DNA from 3 places in the Mesorhizobium sp. Primo-A genome. Region 3 is predicted to be linked to each of the others. Evidence: predicted binding sites of a transcription regulator. Region 3 holds the regulator's gene; each other region holds the start of a gene.
The links. Region 3 encodes LexA, which represses DNA repair genes until DNA is damaged. Its sites were predicted from a motif close to TGTTCNNNNTGTGTTCNG; they were not measured.

Region 1 (5,823 bases), on a different contig from region 3:
GCCGCCCCAGATGTGCTCGCCGCGGTCGATGAAGATCTCCGAGCACGGCCCGCAGGGTCCGGTGTCGCCCATCGCCCAGAAATTGTCCGAGGTCGCGATGCGAATGATGCGGTCGTCGGAAAAACCGGCGATCTTCTTCCAGAAGCCGGCCGCCTCGTCATCCGTGTGATAGACGGTGACCAGCAGCTTGTCCTTGCTCAGCCCGAATTCCCTGGTGATCAGGTTCCAGGCAAGCTCGATGGCGCGCTCCTTGAAATAGTCGCCGAAGGAGAAGTTGCCGAGCATCTCGAAGAAGGTCAGATGACGCGCGGTGTAGCCGACATTGTCGAGATCGTTGTGCTTGCCGCCGGCGCGAACGCTCTTCTGGGCGGTCGAGGCGCGCGAATAGGGCCGCTTCTCCAGGCCGGTGAAGACGTTCTTGAACTGTACCATTCCGGCGTTGGTGAACATCAGCGTCGGGTCGTTGCGCGGCACCAGCGGACTCGACGCGACGATCTCGTGACCCTCCTTGCGGAAGTAGTCGAGAAATGTCGACCGGATTTCGTTCACGCCACTCATGAATGCTGCCTTTTCAGAAGGGCCGCCGGCAAACCGGCGGAAATGGGCTCTGCGTTTTAGAAGATTAGGACTTGGCCTTTTAGCCGCCGCGCTTCACCCTGTCCAGAAACACGGAATTGGTCCAATCCACGGCCTTTGCCGGCCGTTCGAACCGGCCTGTTTTCGCCGCCGAAACGCAAAACCGCCGGCACTGGGCCGGCGGTTTCAAAACGCATTAACGCGGAACTCGATTACTTAAGCCCGAGATAATAGAATGCGATTATGGCCGAACTCCGGCCGACCTCGCGAGTTGTCACATCGCGCCGGATTCCTCCTCGAACCCGTCGTCGCCACCTTCGGAGCCGCCATTCTCAAGGAACTTTTCGGCGATCAGCCCGGCATTCTGTCGGAGCGCCAGCTCGATCTCGCGTGCGGTGTCGGGATTGTCGCGCAGGAACAGTTTGGCATTCTCGCGGCCTTGGCCGAGACGCTGCGAATTGTAGGAGAACCAGGCGCCCGACTTCTCGACCACGCCGGCCTTGACGCCGAGATCGACCAGTTCGCCGGTCTTGGACACGCCTTCACCATACATGATGTCGAACTCGACCACCTTGAAGGGCGGCGCCAGCTTGTTCTTGACCACCTTGACGCGGGTCTGGTTGCCGACGACTTCGTCGCGGTCCTTGACCGAGCCGATGCGGCGGATGTCGAGGCGCACCGATGCGTAGAATTTCAGCGCGTTGCCGCCGGTCGTCGTCTCGGGCGAACCGAACATGACGCCGATCTTCATGCGGATCTGGTTGATGAAGATGACCATGGTGTTGGAGCGCGAGATCGAGGCGGTCAGCTTGCGCAGCGCCTGGCTCATCAGGCGGGCCTGCAGGCCGGGCAGCGAATCACCCATCTCGCCTTCGATTTCGGCACGTGGCGTCAGCGCCGCGACCGAATCGACCACCAGCACGTCGATGGCGCCGGAGCGCACCAGCGTGTCGCAGATTTCCAGCGCCTGCTCACCGGTGTCGGGCTGCGAAATCAGCAGGTTTTCGAGATCGACGCCAAGCTTGCGGGCATAGACCGGGTCAAGCGCGTGCTCGGCATCGACGAAAGCGCAGATGCCGCCCTTCTTCTGGGCTTCGGCCACGGTGTGCAGGGCCAGCGTCGTCTTGCCCGAGCTTTCCGGCCCGTAGATCTCGATGATGCGGCCGCGCGGCAGGCCACCGACGCCAAGCGCGATGTCGAGGCCAAGCGAGCCGGTCGGCACCGTTTCGATCTCGACGACCTGCTCGTTGGCGCCGAGCCGCATGATCGAGCCCTTGCCGAAAGCCCGCTCGATCTGCGACAGCGCCGCATCCAGAGCCTTTGATTTGTCCACTGCCTTGTCCTCTACCAGCCGCAAAGAATTCTGAGCCATGATACATCACCCCTTGGTCGTCAATGAAGGCCGGACAATCCGTAATCCCTGCCTATTTGTACCTTTTTTGTTCTCATTTGGCAAGAGGGATCAAATATCTGAAAAACAAGCAATATCCGGATTTGTTCTTTTTTTGTCCAAGGATTCGATCAGGAATGCACCGCACGTTGGGCCAGACGGCTCGGTTGTTTCGACCTGCCGAATCGCCGCCTTGCATGCGAAGCTCGGTCGCACAGCCTAGCGCTTGTGCGGCTGGAATAACAAAGGTCATATCGCCGGCATGCTGAAATCCGCGAAAATACTGGCCGTAGGCGGCGCCCATATCGACCGGCGCGGCCAGGTGTCCGGCGCCTACGTGCCCGCCGCCTCCAATCCGGGCACAATGCGCGAGGATGTCGGCGGCGGCGTCTTCAACGCCTTGCGCAGTGCCGTGCGGCGCGGCGTCTCCGCGTCGCTGATGTCGGTTCGCGGCGGCGATCCCGCTGCCGACACCGTTTCGCGAGCCATTGCCGGGGCAGGCATTACCGACCTGTCGGCGGTCTTCCTCGACCGCACGACGCCGAGCTACACGGCACTGATCGACAGCGAGGGCGAGTTGATCGTCGGCTTTGCCGACATGGCGCTCTACGACCTGGCGTTTCCCAAGCAGATCAGGCGCTCCAAGGTGCGGGAGGTGATCGCCGCCGCCGACGCGATCCTGTGCGACGCCAATCTGCCCTCTTCGGCGCTGGAACGGCTGGTCGCGCTCGCTGCGGGCAAGCCGGTTTTCGCGATTGCCATTTCGCCGGCCAAGGTGGTGCGGTTGCTACCGGTGCTGAAGGAGCTTTCGCTGGTCTTCATGAACCGGCGCGAGGCCATGGCGCTGGCCGGCGTCGCCGCGAATGCCACGGAGCGCGAGGTCGTCGACGGGTTGCGATGCAGCGGCCTCGTCAGCGGCGTGGTGACGGCAGGCGGCGGGCCCATGCTGGGCTTCGATGAAGCCGGCGCCTTCTCTATCCTGCCGCCGCCACCAAGAAAGGTCGCCGACGTCACCGGCGCCGGTGATGCGCTGGCAGGCGCAACGGTCGCTGCCTTGCTGCGCGGACTGCCGTTGCGGGCAGCTCTGCGCGAAGGCATTGCCGGGGCGACGCTTGCCATCGAAAGCGCCGCCGCCGTTCCGGAGTTCACCGCGGCGAGCTTCGCGGAAGCGTTGGCTCTTGTGCCGGATGCCAGGGAAATGGCATGAGACCGGCGAATTCATAGTGCCGCGATGTTGCCGAGCGTCCGACGGACGCGCCGCATTCCGGATAGGAGACCTTGATGACCCCTGAGACCGCCCGCCCCTTCATCGACATCCACGCGCCGGTGGCGCAGGCCCTGGCCGACGGCCGGCCGGTGGTGGTGCTGGAAAGCACCATCATCACCCATGGCATGCCCTACCCCGACAATGGCGCCATGGCGGCCGATGTCGAAAAGATCATCAGCGATGGCGGCGCCGTGCCGGCGACGATCGCCGTGGTTGGCGGCCGCATCAAGATCGGGCTTTCGGACGGCGAGCGCGAATCGCTGGCGATGACGGGCGACGCGATGAAGCTGTCGCGCGCCGATCTCGGTTTTGCCGTGGCGCAAGGGCGCACCGGCGGCACCACGGTCGCCGCCACGATGATCGCGGCGCATATGGTCGGCATAAAAGTGTTTGCCACCGGCGGCATCGGCGGCGTGCACAAGGGCGCCGAAAAGAGCTTTGACATTTCCGCCGATCTCGACGAGCTGGCGCGCACCCCGGTGATTGTCGTCTCGGCCGGCGCCAAGGCGATCCTCGACATCGAAAAGACGCTGGAAGTGCTGGAGACGCGCGGCGTGCCGGTGATCGGCCATGGCTGCGAGACGATGCCGGCCTTCTGGTCCAGGCAATCGCCGTTCCGCGCGCCGCTGACCTTGCACGAGCCGGAAGAGATCGCGCATTTCTACCAGACGAGGGCAGCACTTGGGCTTGCTGGCGGCATGCTGATTGCCAATCCTGTGCCGGAAAACCAGGAAATCCCGGCTGCGGAGATGGCGGGCTATATCGACGCCGCGCAGAAGGCCGCCGAGGCACAACATGTCACCGGCAAGGCAGTGACGCCATTCCTGCTGGGAAAGATCCTCGAACTGACCGGCGGCAGGAGCCTGAAGACCAACATCGCGCTGGTGGAAAACAATGCAAGGTTGGCGGCGAGGATAGCCAGGGCATTGTAGGGCACGGCCTCCAAGGTCGGCGGGACAGAGGGGGGTGCTGTCCCTCCGCTGTGCCAAGAAGGTTGGCATTCACTTCCCCGCCCGCCGCCCCGCCTCATACGCCCGGCGTGCCCAGGCCGCCATCTCCTCGGGATCATCGAAAGCGCTGTCGGGAACGCTCCAGTAGGGCATGGCGACCAGCTTGCCGTGGCGCGAGCCGGTATAGGTCCATTGCGTGCAGCCGGCGGCCTCGAACTCGGGCGCGCTTTGCTCGTCGGCTTTCAGCATCAATTCGCCACGCAACACGATGGCGACGATGACGCCGTCGAAATAGATGCCCTTGCCGCCGAACAGTTTGCGGATGCTGACAGGGCCGAGACCCTCGAACAGTTCGGCGATGCGTTCATTGTCCATGCCGCGATCATGTCACCGGCATCTGGCCTTGTCATCGCCGCAACCAAAATCATGCTGACAGGTTGAGAGAGGTATCGGAGTTTTCCCGCCATGCCGCTTCTGCTGAAAGGGTCCTGTCGCTGCAATGCCGTGCGTTTCGAGGTGGAGAGCCACACGCCGGCGCCATTCATGCTGTGCTACTGCTCGATCTGCCGCAAGCAGCAGGGCGGCGGCGGGTTTGCCATCAATCTCGGTGCCGACAACGAGACACTGAACATCAGGGGCAAGCGCAGCCTCGGCGTCTTTCGGGCGGAGATCGAGGACGACGAGCATCCGCATTGCGAAATCTCAACCGGCGAGCGCAATTTCTGCAAGAAATGCGGCTCAGCCCTTTGGCTCTACGATCCAACCTGGCCGGAGCTTGTGCATCCCTTCGCCTCGGCGATCGACAGCGACCTGCCCATCCCACAGAGCAAGGTGCACCTGATGCTGAAATACAAGGCGAACTGGGTCGAGCCGGTGGTTGGCAAGCACGACAAGGTCTTCGACGTCTATCCCGAGGAATCGATCGCCGATTGGCACAAGCGGACGGGCATGTGGGTGGAGTGAGTTTCTTCGCCCCGTTTACGGGGAGGTGAGGAGTGATCCGCGCAGCGAACGAAAAGCCAATTGCTTGGATTTTCTAACGACGTACGCCGGCAGGCTGGGCGGAGCTAACTCTGGAGAGGCTGGCGCTGCCCCTCATCCGTCACTTCGTGACACTTTCTCCGCGTAAACGGGGCGAAGGAAAAAATCAGGCCGAAGCGCGTGCCTCTGCCAGTGCCTTCAGGTCGGCCGGCTTCAGTTCGACGGATTCGCCGCAGCCGCAGGCCGAGCTCTGGTTCGGGTTGTGGAAGGTGAAGCCGGTGCGCAGCGTCGTCTGCTCGAAATCCATCTCGGTGCCGAACAGGAATAGCGCGGCCTCGGGCGCGACATAGACATGAGCGCCGTCGCGCTCGATATGGTCGTCCTTGGTGTTGGGCTCGGTCACCAGATCGACCGTATATTCCATGCCGGCGCAGCCGCCCTTCTTGATGCCGAGGCGGATGCCATGCGCGTTGTCGCGGGTGGCGACGATCTCGCGCACCCGGTCGGCGGCCTTTTCGGTCATGGTGATGACGGCGAAGCGTCCCATTCTTTTTCCTTCCATTCCATGCAGGTTCAAGGCCTGCCGAATGATTCCTCACCTAAAATGGTGAAGTTTTATCCCTCGCGCAAGTGTGCCAGGCTTGACGCTAGTACCAGCC
Region 2 (5,823 bases), on a different contig from region 3:
ACGACTGGCCCGCCCTTGCCGCCGAACTCGACGGTTTCGGCTGCGCGGTGATCGAGAAATTGCTCTCGCCCGAAGAATGCCGGGAGATCGCCGGCCTCTATCCCAAAGAAGAGCATTTCCGCAGCCACATCCATATGGCCAGGCACGGCTTCGGCAAGGGTGAGTACCGCTATTTCCGCTATCCCTTGCCGGACCTGCTCGGCGGCCTGCGCAGCGCGCTCTATCCCAGGCTGGCCGAGGTCGCCAATCGGTGGAACGAGCGGATGGGGCAGGCTATGCGTTATCCCGCGACGCATGCCGCGTTTCTCGATCAGTGTCATGCCGCCGGCCAGACGCGGCCGACGCCGCTGCTGCTGCAATATGTGCCTGGCGACTTCAACTGCCTGCACCAGGATCTCTATGGCGACCTCGCCTTTCCGCTGCAGGTGGCGATCCTGCTCTCCGAGCCGGGCCAGGATTTCACCGGCGGTGAGTTCGCGCTGACCGAGCAGCGGCCGCGCATGCAGAGCCGGGTCGAGGTGGTGCCGCTGCGCCAGGGCGACGCCGTTGTCTTTGCCGTCCACAACCGGCCGGTGCAGGGCACCAAAGGCAATTACCGCGTCAACCTGCGTCATGGCGTCAGCCGGCTGCGCTCAGGCATGCGCCACACGGTCGGGATTATTTTTCACGATGCGAAGTGAGCAGGGAGAAGATGGAGGTCCCCCTCACCCCGCCGGTGCATAGCGACTGACCACCATGCCACAGTCATAGGTCTTCGAGCCGAGCAGCCGCAGGTTTCTAAAACCGCCCTGATCAAAAATCCGGCGGCCCGCACCCAGCACCGCCGGGTTGATGAAAAGCTGAAACTCGTCGACCAGCCCGGCCGCAATCAGCGCCGACGCGAAACCGGCGCCGCCGAACACGGCCATGTCGCCGCCCTCGCCCGCTTTCAGCGCATTGACTTCGCGCGGCAGGTCGCCGCTGGCCACGCTCGTGCGCTCCCAGGCCGGCTCCCCGGCCGATTGCTTGAGCTTATCACTGAGCACCACCTTGCGGGCGTCGACGATGCGTTGCGCAAAGGCGTAGAACGGATCGTGCGGAAACTTCTTGGCGGCATTGCCCCAATGGGTGAGATAGCCCTCCTGCGCCATCTTGCGGCTGAGCAGGATGGTATCGACGCCTGTGAAGACAGCGTTGAAGTCCTGCTTCAGCTCATCGTCCCAGGCGCTCTCGTCACCCCACTCCCAGAGCTGCCAGGAATGGTCCTCGGTGGCGCCGACAAAGCCGTCGACCGACATCTGCATCTGCAGGACCAGCTTTTTCACCGTCATTCTCCTCACGGCTATCGCAAAACAGTTTACATTTGGAACTGTTGACGCAAGGCCAAAACGATGTCAATAGTAAAGTGATTTAGAAATGGAACCATAGATGGCGACGCGCGAAAAATCCGACTGCCCGATCAACCTGTCGCTCGAACTCATCGGCGACCGCTGGACGCTGCTCATCATCCGCGACATGGTCTTCGCCGGGAAAAAGCACTTTCGCGAATTCCTGCAATCCGACGAAGGCATCTCCTCGCGCACGCTGGCCGAGCGACTGCAAACGCTTCAGGACGAAGGCATCCTCACCAGAAGCGACGACCCGACGCATGGCTTGAGAACGGTCTACCGGCTGACCGAAGCAGGCATCGACCTATTGCCGGTGCTGGCGACGCTCGGCGCCTGGGGCAGCAGGCACCGCAAGGCCGACGAGAGATTGGCCAGGATTGCCAACCAGTTGGCGGCAGGCGGCGAAGCAGCGCTGGAAAAGATGAAAGCGGCGCTGCGAACGGAGCATAGTGTCTAGGCGGTTGCGTTCAAGCCGAACCGGCATGGCTGTTGCCGCACCCAATCGCTCTTCGCTTGACAACCATCCATCTTTGTTCTTTATTTGTTCTATTCTATCAGCAACTGCGGATGTGCGGTCGATGGAAACGACAGCCACCATCCTGCATGCCGATCTCGACGCTTTCTACGCCTCTGTCGAGCAGTTGCTCGATCCGCCGCTGCGCGGCAAGCCGATCGCGGTGGGCGGCGGCGTCGTGCTCGCCGCTTCCTATGAGGCGCGCGCCTTCGGCGTGCGTGGCGGCATGCCGGGGCGCAAGGCGCGCGAACTCTGCCCGCATTTGATCTTCGTCGGCGGCAATTTCAGCCATTACCAGCGGCTGGGCGATGCGGCGATCAAGGTGCTCGACGATTTTACGCCTGTGGTCGAGCGCATTTCCATCGACGAGGCGTTTGCCGACGTCGCCGGCTGCACGCATCTGTTCGGCTCGCCGCAGGAGATCGCGACAACCATCCGCCGCCGCGTACGGGCCGAACTCGGCCTGCCGATCTCGATCGGCGTGGCGCGCACCAAGCATCTGGCCAAGATCGCCTCGCAGGTCGCCAAACCCGACGGGCTGGTGGTCGTCGAACCCGGCACCGAACTCGCCTTCCTGCATGATCTGCCGGTCGGACTGATGTGGGGCGTCGGCCCGGCGACCAGGGCGCGGCTGGCCGAGATCGGCGTCGAGACCATCGGTCAACTGGCCAGGACGCATGGCGGCGCGCTGACGCGCCTGCTCGGTCCCGCCGCCGGCGAAAAGCTCGCCGCCCTGTCCTGGAACCGCGACCCGCGAAAGCTGGAGACGAAGCGCCGCGCGCATTCGGCCGGCGCCCAATCGGCGCTTGGCCAGAAGCCGGCTATGGCACGGGTCATCGTGCCGACACTGCTGCATCTGGCCGACCGCGTCGCCAGCCGGCTGCGCGCCAAGGCAAGGCCCGGCCGCACGGTGACGGTACGCGTGCGCTTTGCCGATCTCCGCGCCGTCACCCGTTCGATCACGCTTGACCAGCCGATCTCGGCGACCGCGATGCTGGCCGAGATCGCCGGCGATCTGGTGCGCGGCCTGCTTGCCGACAATCCACAGGAGAAAACGATCTCGCTGCTGGCGATCTCGGTCTCGCATCTTGAGGAAAGCTTCGAGTTACAGCTCGACCTGCCGCTTGGCCTCGCCGACGAGAGGCGCCGGCCCGGCACGAAGAAGGGCCTAGCACGCTTCGACGCCGACCGCGCCATCGACAAGATCCGCGAGCGCTTTGGCAAACAGGCGGTCGGCTACGGCACGGTGGCGCTGGAGGCGGCGCGCTCGGTTCCCGACGAATTCAGGGAGTTGGCGGAGAAGGAGCTGTGAAGCCGGGGGCTACTCCATCTCTTCGCCGTCCCAGTACCGCCTCACCGCTCCCATGTCGAAAATGCCGTCGCGCCGGCGCAAGGCGTCGACCGCCATCTTGTTGGAATCTGGATAGACGCAGACCTCGTTGGGATTTTTCTCGCCGATCATCAGGTAGCGGCACGGCCCCGTGCCGCTGTTGAGGAAGGAATGCCCGACCGCCAGGCCGGCCGGAAAGCAGACATAGTCGCCGGCTTTCATTTCGTGGCGCTCCTCGCCAAGCAGCAGCGTCACCTCCCCTTCCAGGATCAGCGCATGCTCCTCTTCCAGCATGTGATAGTGCCGGGGCGCCAGGCGCATGCCGGGCGCCGGCGCTTCGATCAGCATGCCGACATGATAGTCGGAGCGTCCCAGCGCGGCATAAGTCAGGTGCCTGGACCGGCCGCCGAACCGCGGGCCTTCGCCTTCGACCTTCCATTCGACAGCATCGCTGGCGATCGGCGGGATCGGCGCGGCCGGGGGTTTGGTGACACCGGCCGTCACATCCGACGGCAGCGGATCGCCGGCGGTAAGGCCGGTGTTCTCGCCGTCCCAGTAAGTTCGGATGGCTGCGAGATCGAAGATCGCGCGGCGGCCCAGGGCGCGTACCAGCACCTTGTTGGAGGCGGTGTAGACGACCACTTCATTCGGGTTGCGCTCGCCGACGATGACATAGCGGCACAGTGCGTCGCTGGTATTGATCAGGCAATGCCCCGCCGCGGCACCGGCGGGAAAGCAGATGTAGTCGCCGGACTTCATGGCATAGGCCGCGTCGCCGACATACGCGGTAAGCGCCCCTTCGAGGATGAAGACATGCTCTTCCTCGAAAATATGGTAATGCGCCGGCGAGGACTGCTTGCCAGCCGGAAGCTCCTCGATTGCCACGCCGACACGGTGTTTTTCGCCAAGGGCAGCCAGCGACAAATGCCGGTAGCGCAGGCCGAAGCGTGGCACATCGGACCATTCCGTCCACGGCACCTCATCCGATGCGAATGGTAGCGGCGGTTTAGCTTCGTCCACCATTAGGGCCTCCTGGTCCTGTCGCCCTGCCCTCGTCGCGTGCTGCTGGAGGGTCCACGACAGAACAAAGCTGCCAGCTTCCGGCTAAACCGCCAAGCGGTGTTCGCTACGCTCCTGACAAAGCCGGACAGAAGCCGCGCGCTTCAGCCTCGGATGGCCTTGCCCGCCTGCTGCAGCAATTCGAACGCCGCGAAGCGTTTGGCATGCCAGCCGGCCAGCGTAGCGTCGGGATGATAGACCTCGCCGAGTTCCGACATGCCGGCCATCGCCGCCGCCACATCCTTGTAGGCACCGGCGGCGACCGCGCCCAGCATCGCCGAGCCGAGCAGCACCGGTTCCGGCGAGGTCGAGGCCACCACCACCATGCCTGTGGTGTCGGCCAGCAGTTGGCGCACCAGCGGGCTTTGGCCGGCGCCGCCACTGACCACGATGGTGTCGACGGCAATGCCTTTCTGATGTTCGGCCTGCACGATCTGGCGCGCGCCGTAGCCCAGCCCGCAGACCCCGGCGACATAGAGCCCGACCAGGCTGTCGAGGCTGGTGTCGAGATCGAGCCCGGCGATCAGCGCGCGCGCGTCCGGGTCGGCGAAGGGCGCGCGGTTGCCGAGGAACTCCGGCACGACATGGATGCCGCCGACCAGGGCCGGCGTGGCCGCGGCTCCATTGCGGCTTTGCGCCTGCAGCGACAGCCAGGCGCTGAGACTGAGCCCCTCGGCTTGCGCTTTGGCGGTCGCTTCGCCGGCTGCAGGATGCATGCGCACCAGATGATCAATCGCAGCACCAGCTGCCGACTGGCCGCCCTCGTTCAGCCACAGGCCCGGCACCATGGCCGAGAAATACGGACCCCAGACACCGTCGACGAAGGCCGGCTCGGCGGTCGACGACATGGTGCAGGCCGAGGTGCCGAAAACATAGGCCATGCGCGACAGCACGCTGCCGAAATCGCCGCGCGCGCCGACCGTGCCGACGCCCCCGGCATGCGCGTCGATCAGTCCGGCCGCCACCGCGGTGCCGGGGTTGAGACCAAGGTCTGCTGCTGCCTGCGCGGTCAATCCGCCGCCGAGTGCGGCACCGGCCGGCACGATCTCGGTGCCGATGCGCGCGAATGCCTCGTCGGCCAGCGCGCCGAGGCCGATCTTGCGGAAATACGTCTCGTCCCAGCGGCTCTCATGCGCCAGATAGGTCCATTTGCAGGTCACCGTGCAGACCGAACGGGCAAGGCTGCCGGTCGCCCGCCAGGTGAGGAAATCGGCGAGGTCCATGAACTGCCAGGCGGCGTCGAAAGTGGCGGGCAGGTTTTCGGCCAGCCACAGGAGTTTCGGCGTTTCCATCTCCGGCGAGATGACGCCGCCGACGTAGTTCAACACCGCCTCGCCACTGCGATTGATGCGGCGCGTCTGCTCGACCGCGCGATGATCCATCCAGACGATGATGTTGCGTTCCGGATTGGCGGACTTGCTTACCGGCAGCGGCACGCCGCCCTCGCCCAGCACCACCAGCGAACAGGTGGCGTCGAAGCCGATGCCGGCGATCGCCTCGGGCGCCACGCCCGATTGCGCGACCGCTTCACGCGTGGCCGCGCAAACCGCCCG
Region 3 (5,823 bases):
TGGTCGTCAACACCATGCCTATGCTGCGCGCCGGCGAACTGGCCAAGATCGTCGACAAGGCGGAAATCACCGTCGCGCTCTGCGACACCAGGCTGATGGACGAGATGACCGCCTGCGCCAAGGACAGCACCTTCCTCAAACAGGTCATAGGCTTCGACGGCACCGCCAACCATGATGCCGAGCTCGATCGTGCCGCTCTCGACAAGCCGGTGACATTCACCGCCGTCAACACCGGCCGCGACGATGTCGCGCTGCTCGGCTTCACCTCGGGCACGACAGGCGTGCCGAAGGCGACGATGCATTTCCACCGCGACCTCCTGATCATCGCCGACGCCTATGCCCGCGAAATCCTGGAGGTGACGCCGGACGACATCTTCGTCGGCTCGCCGCCGCTGGCTTTCACTTTCGGCCTTGGCGGGCTCGCTATCTTTCCCCTGCGCTTCGGTGCGGCGGCGACGCTGCTGGAGCAGGCGACGCCACCCAACATGATCCACATCATCGAGACCTACAAAGCCACGATCTCCTTCACCGCGCCGACTGCCTACCGCGCCATGCTGAAGGCCATGGATGAAGGTGCCGATTTGTCTTCGCTGCGGGTTGCCGTTTCAGCCGGCGAAACCTTGCCCGCTCCGGTTTTCGAAGAGTGGACGCAAAAGACCGGCAAGCCGATCCTCGACGGCATCGGCGCCACCGAAATGCTGCACATCTTCATCTCCAACCGCTTTGGCGACATGAAGCCCGCGTCGACCGGCAAGCCGGTCGGCGGCTACGAGGCGCGCATCGTCGACGACGAGATGCGCGAAGTACCGCGCGGCGCGACCGGCAGGCTGGCGGTGCGCGGCCCGACCGGCTGCCGCTACATGGCCGATATCAGGCAGAAGGACTACGTGCGCGACGGCTGGAACATCACCGGCGACACCTTCACGCAGGACGAGGACGGCTTCTTCCATTTCGCCGCGCGCTCCGACGATATGATCGTCAGCGCCGGCTACAACATTGCCGGCCCCGAGGTCGAGGCCGCACTTCTGTCACATCCCGACGTCGCCGAATGCGCGGTGATCGGCGCCGAGGACGCCGAGCGCGGCCAGATCGTCGAGGCGCATGTCGTGCTGGTGCAGGGCGTGGCGCCTGACGCATTGACGACCAAGCGCCTGCAGGACCATGTCAAGGCGACGATCGCGCCCTACAAATACCCGCGATCGGTGAAATTCATTGCTGCTTTGCCCAAGACCCAGACCGGCAAGATCCAGCGCTTCCGGCTGCGCACGGAGAAAGTCAATTGAGCGAGCCCTACGATCCGGCGTCCGAAGGCGCACAGATGTCGTTCAACGAGCGCATGTCGTACAGCGACTATCTGCACCTGGAGAAAGTGCTGGAGGCGCAGACACCGCTCTCGTCGGCGCATGACGAGATGCTGTTCATCATCCAGCACCAGACCTCGGAACTGTGGATGAAGCTCGCTTTGCACGAGATTGGCGCCGCGATCCGCTCGATCCGCGCCGACCGGCTTGAGCCGAGCTTCAAGATGCTGTCGCGAGTCGCGCGCATCTTCGAGCAGCTGAACAATGCCTGGGATGTGCTGCGGACGATGACGCCCAGCGAATACACCGAGTTTCGCGACGCGCTCGGCCAGTCCTCGGGTTTCCAGTCCTGGCAGTATCGCGCCATCGAGTTCATGGCCGGCAACCGCAACCTGGCCATGCTCGGCCCTCACAAGCATCGGCCTGACCTCAGCGGAAAGCTGGAAGCCATTCTGGCCGAGCCGTCGCTCTATGACGAAGCGCTGCTGCTTTTGGCGCGCAACGGATTCGACATCGGTGCCGATGCCAGGCGCACGGACTGGCGTGAGACGCGAACCGAGAATGAAGAGGTCCTGGTCGCCTGGCAGACTATCTACCGCGATCCGCAGCGCTACTGGATGTTCTACGAACTGGCCGAGAAGCTGGTCGACTTCGAGGATTATTTCCGCCGCTGGCGCTTCAACCACGTCACCACGGTGGAGCGCATCATCGGTCTGAAGCGCGGCACCGGCGGCACGTCGGGCGCTTCGTATCTGAAGAAAATGCTCGAGGTCGTGCTGTTTCCGGAGCTGTGGACGGTCCGCACCCGGCTCTGACATCATCGAAATGAGAACAGGCTCACCGAAGGGACGCTCTGTGGCGGAAACCCCTTCGCGAACAACCGGGGACTGACCATGAGTGGAATTCCTGATCTCGCCGCAGTCGAAGCGATGGATGCCACGGATCCGCTGCGGGCCATGCGCGACCGTTTCATTCTGCCGGAGGGGGTGATCTATCTCGACGGCAATTCACTGGGGGCAGCATCTCATGCCGTTTTCGGCGAGCTGCAGCAGGCGGCGACGCAGGAATGGGCCCGAGATCTTATCCGAGCCTGGAACACGGCCGGATGGTTCGAGATGCCGATCGAACTCGGCGACCAACTCGGACGCCTGATAGGAGCCGCGGCCGGCCAGACCGTTGTCTGCGACACGACATCGACCAACATCTACAAGGTGCTGCACGCAGCGATGGAGATGCGGCCCGGCCGGTCAGCCATCGTCGCCGAAGGTGACAGTTTTCCCACCGACCTGTACATCGCCGAAGGCGTGGCCTCGACCCGGGATGGCGTCCTGCTGCGCCTCGCGGGCGTCGACGCGCCGACCATCGAAGATCTGATCGACGAAAACGTCGCGGTGGTGCTGGTCAACCACGTCAATTACAAATCGGGTGAACTGCGCGACATGGCGGCGCTGACGCGCAGGGCTCATACGGCCGGAGCGCTGATCGTCTGGGATCTCTGCCACACCGCCGGCGCCCTGCCCGTCGAGCTCGATCAGGCAAATGCCGATTTCGCTGTCGGCTGCACGTACAAGTACCTCAACGGCGGTCCGGGCGCGCCGGCCTTCATCTATGCCGCGCAGCGCCACCACGGCGATATCAGCCAGCCGCTCAGCGGCTGGTGGGGCCATGCGCGGCCCTTTGCCTTCGAACGGGGTTATGTTGCCGGCACCGGCATCCGCCGTTTTCTGTGCGGTACGCAACCGGTCCTGTCGATGCGGGCGCTCAAAGGCGCGCTTGCCATCTGGAGCGACGTCGACATGGCGGCATTGCGAAAGAAGAGCGTCGCGCAGACAGAACTGTTCATCCAGCTCGTCGAAGCCAAGTGCGGCGCCTACGGTCTCACGCTGGAGACCACCCGCGACGCGACCAGGCGCGGCAGCCAGGTGTCGTTCCTTCACGACCACGGCTATCAAATCATGCGGGCGCTGATCGAGCGCGGGGTGATCGGTGACTTCCGCGCACCGTCGACCATCCGTTTCGGCTTCACGCCGCTCTATGTCAGCTACAAGGATGTGTGGCTGGCGGTTGAGGTTCTGGAAGACATTCTGCGCACGGGAGCATGGAAGGACCAGCGTTTCGCCGTCAAGGAAGCCGTTACCTGACGCACCGATCCCGGCGATCCGCCGTCGCTGCCCTCACTGCCTGGCAAATGACGGAGAGCTGAATTTCCAGCCAAAATGCCCAACTGACGTTGGCGTTTTGGCTCCGTTTCGTTCACGGCCAACGAACGTCCCGAAGGTTGCAATCGCCCCTTGTCGAGGTCGATCGACAGATAATGCCAAGCTTTGGTAGGGGATAAGCCACAGGTCATTAACCATAACAATTTCAATGTGAGCAGGCGCATTGCCGAAGGTGGCGCCCGTCGATCGTAACCCGCTGGCAAGCGCCAAATAATTTCAGCAGCCTTAACAAATTCATTAAACTTTAAACGGTTGCAGAACACAACTGGAACAGATAGTGTTTGTTCTGGGTTTGTTTTTCGATTCTGGTTTCAGGGAACCTGGGGGCCGCCATGCTGACACGCAAGCAACATGAACTGCTGATGTTCATCCATGAACGCCTGAAGGAGAGCGGCATTCCGCCATCCTTCGACGAGATGAAGGAGGCGCTCGACCTTGCCTCCAAATCCGGGATTCATCGGCTGATCACGGCCCTTGAGGAGCGCGGCTTTATCCGCCGGCTGCCCAATCGGGCCCGCGCGCTGGAAGTGCTGCGGCTGCCGGACTCCATCGCGCCAGGCCTCAATGCGGCAAAGAAGTTTTCGCCAAGCGTCATCCAGGGCAGTCTTGGTCAGGGTGGTGCTCTTGGCCGGCAGATCAAGCCGGCGCCTTCGCGGATGCCTTCGCCCGGCAATGACGACGATGCGGTCTCTGCCGTTTCGATCCCGGTCATGGGTCGCATCGCCGCCGGCGTGCCGATCGATGCCATCCAGCATCAGACGCATTCGATTTCGGTGCCGCCGGACATGATCATGGGCGGCGCGCACTATGCGCTGGAGGTCAAGGGCGATTCGATGATCGAGGCCGGCATCTTCGACGGCGACACCGTTATCATCCGTAACGCCGACACGGCCAGCCCCGGCGAGATCATCGTGGCGCTGGTCGATGAAGAGGAAGCGACGCTGAAGCGGTTCCGCCGCAAGGGCGCCTCGATTGCCCTCGAAGCCGCCAATCCAGCCTATGAGACACGGATTTTCGGGCCGGACAGGGTCAAGGTGCAAGGCAAGCTCGTCGGCCTGATCCGTCGCTACTGAGACGGCTGTGGGTTGACCACTGGCTTCTCGGGTTTCTTGAAGGGTGCCAGCCCCCTCGCCTCGCGAGAGTATCTGCGTTGCGTGTGCCAGGGCCGATATGGGCTGTCCACCGCGAAGCTGATCGTCGCCGGCGTGGTCGCCGATTGGCGATCGAAGAAGACCGCGGCACTGCCTTTGCGAGCCAGTTGCCGCTTGGTGATGACGAGAACCAGCGGGTTGTGACAGGCGTCATAGGCGGTGGCGTCGTTGACGACGATCAGTTCGGCGAAGCCGCAGGCTTTCCAGGTGTCCTTGCGGTCCTCGACATAGGCAATGATCGCACCGGACATGTGCCTGGCCACGCAAACGCCTGAGGAGCAATAGAACGGCGATCCCGGCGGTAGCTCAACGGCATCCGCGACGTCGAATTGCCCATCGCTGTTGTCGAACACTTCCGGAACGACGATGGTTTCCGATGTCAGCGCGCGTTTCCAGTTGTCGACGGTGAATTCGTTCGGCCGTTGCCGGCTGACGGCAAGCTCACCGCCACCGATCGGCAACGCCACCAGCCGGGCGTCTTCCGAGATCAGCACATCGGGCGTGCGCGTATCCGAGACGGTCAGCAAGCCTGCCAACGCGAATGGCAGAGCCGCGAGCCGCAGCCATGTCGTCGCCATCGTCGCGATGACCAGGGCAATGGCCACCAGCAGGACCGACTGTTGCGAAATCAGCCCGACCCCATCGACAGGCGAACGCTCGGAGATCCAGCCCGATATGGCGATCATCATCGTCAGGCCCTTGCCCATCAGGTAGAGACCTGGCCAATCCAATCCGAAAGGCATCAGCAGCGCGCTGGCGACGGCCAGGAACATGACGACGGTGACGATCGGCATAACCGCGAGATTGGCGAACAGGCTGAGCGGCGACACACGCTGAAAATGCCAGATGGCAAACAGCGTCGTGGCGCTGCCGGCGATGATCGAGGTCATGGCCAGACCGATTGCCGCCAGCAGGAATTTTCGTGTCAGGAACCCGGGCAAGGATCGCTTCGGCGGCGGCGTTCTTGCTTTTCCCGCGCGGTGATCCGCCCAGCCGGCATAGGCGCCGACCAGAGCCGCGGTCGCGGCGAACGACATCTGAAAACTCGGGCCGACCACCTCATGCGGCGACACCACGATGACGGCGATCGCCGAGATCGCCAGATTGCGCATGGTGAGTGCTGCTCGATCGAACAGAACTGCAATCAGCATC

Region 1: recA (recombinase RecA) is a predicted target of LexA. The motif match lies at 2,006-2,023, and genes of this name have one in related genera.
Region 2: dinB (DNA polymerase IV) is a predicted target of LexA. The motif match lies at 1,899-1,916, and genes of this name have one in related genera.

Annotation. Positions count from the first base shown of each region.
Region 1 covers NZ_RZTG01000001.1:517,508-523,330, forward strand. Annotated here, with positions in the region: gene alaS (alanine--tRNA ligase) at 1-558, opposite strand, end outside; gene recA (recombinase RecA) at 851-1,948, opposite strand; gene EOC83_RS02525 (carbohydrate kinase family protein) at 2,229-3,173, shown strand; gene EOC83_RS02530 (pseudouridine-5'-phosphate glycosidase) at 3,248-4,165, shown strand; gene EOC83_RS02535 (TfoX/Sxy family protein) at 4,235-4,558, opposite strand; gene EOC83_RS02540 (GFA family protein) at 4,649-5,146, shown strand; gene sufA (Fe-S cluster assembly scaffold SufA) at 5,331-5,711, opposite strand; gene EOC83_RS02550 (SUF system Fe-S cluster assembly protein) at 5,812-5,823, opposite strand, start outside.
Region 2 covers NZ_RZTG01000009.1:213,210-219,032, forward strand. Annotated here, with positions in the region: gene EOC83_RS18425 (2OG-Fe(II) oxygenase) at 1-680, shown strand, start outside; gene EOC83_RS18430 (dihydrofolate reductase family protein) at 705-1,304, opposite strand; gene EOC83_RS18435 (helix-turn-helix domain-containing protein) at 1,408-1,824, shown strand; gene dinB (DNA polymerase IV) at 1,946-3,193, shown strand; gene EOC83_RS18445 (cupin domain-containing protein) at 3,203-4,234, opposite strand; gene EOC83_RS18450 (FGGY-family carbohydrate kinase) at 4,375-5,823, opposite strand, start outside.
Region 3 covers NZ_RZTG01000003.1:177,125-182,947, forward strand. Annotated here, with positions in the region: gene EOC83_RS06300 (AMP-binding protein) at 1-1,283, shown strand, start outside; gene kynA (tryptophan 2,3-dioxygenase) at 1,280-2,116, shown strand; gene kynU (kynureninase) at 2,195-3,442, shown strand; gene lexA (transcriptional repressor LexA) at 3,853-4,593, shown strand; gene EOC83_RS06320 (ComEC/Rec2 family competence protein) at 4,587-5,823, opposite strand, start outside.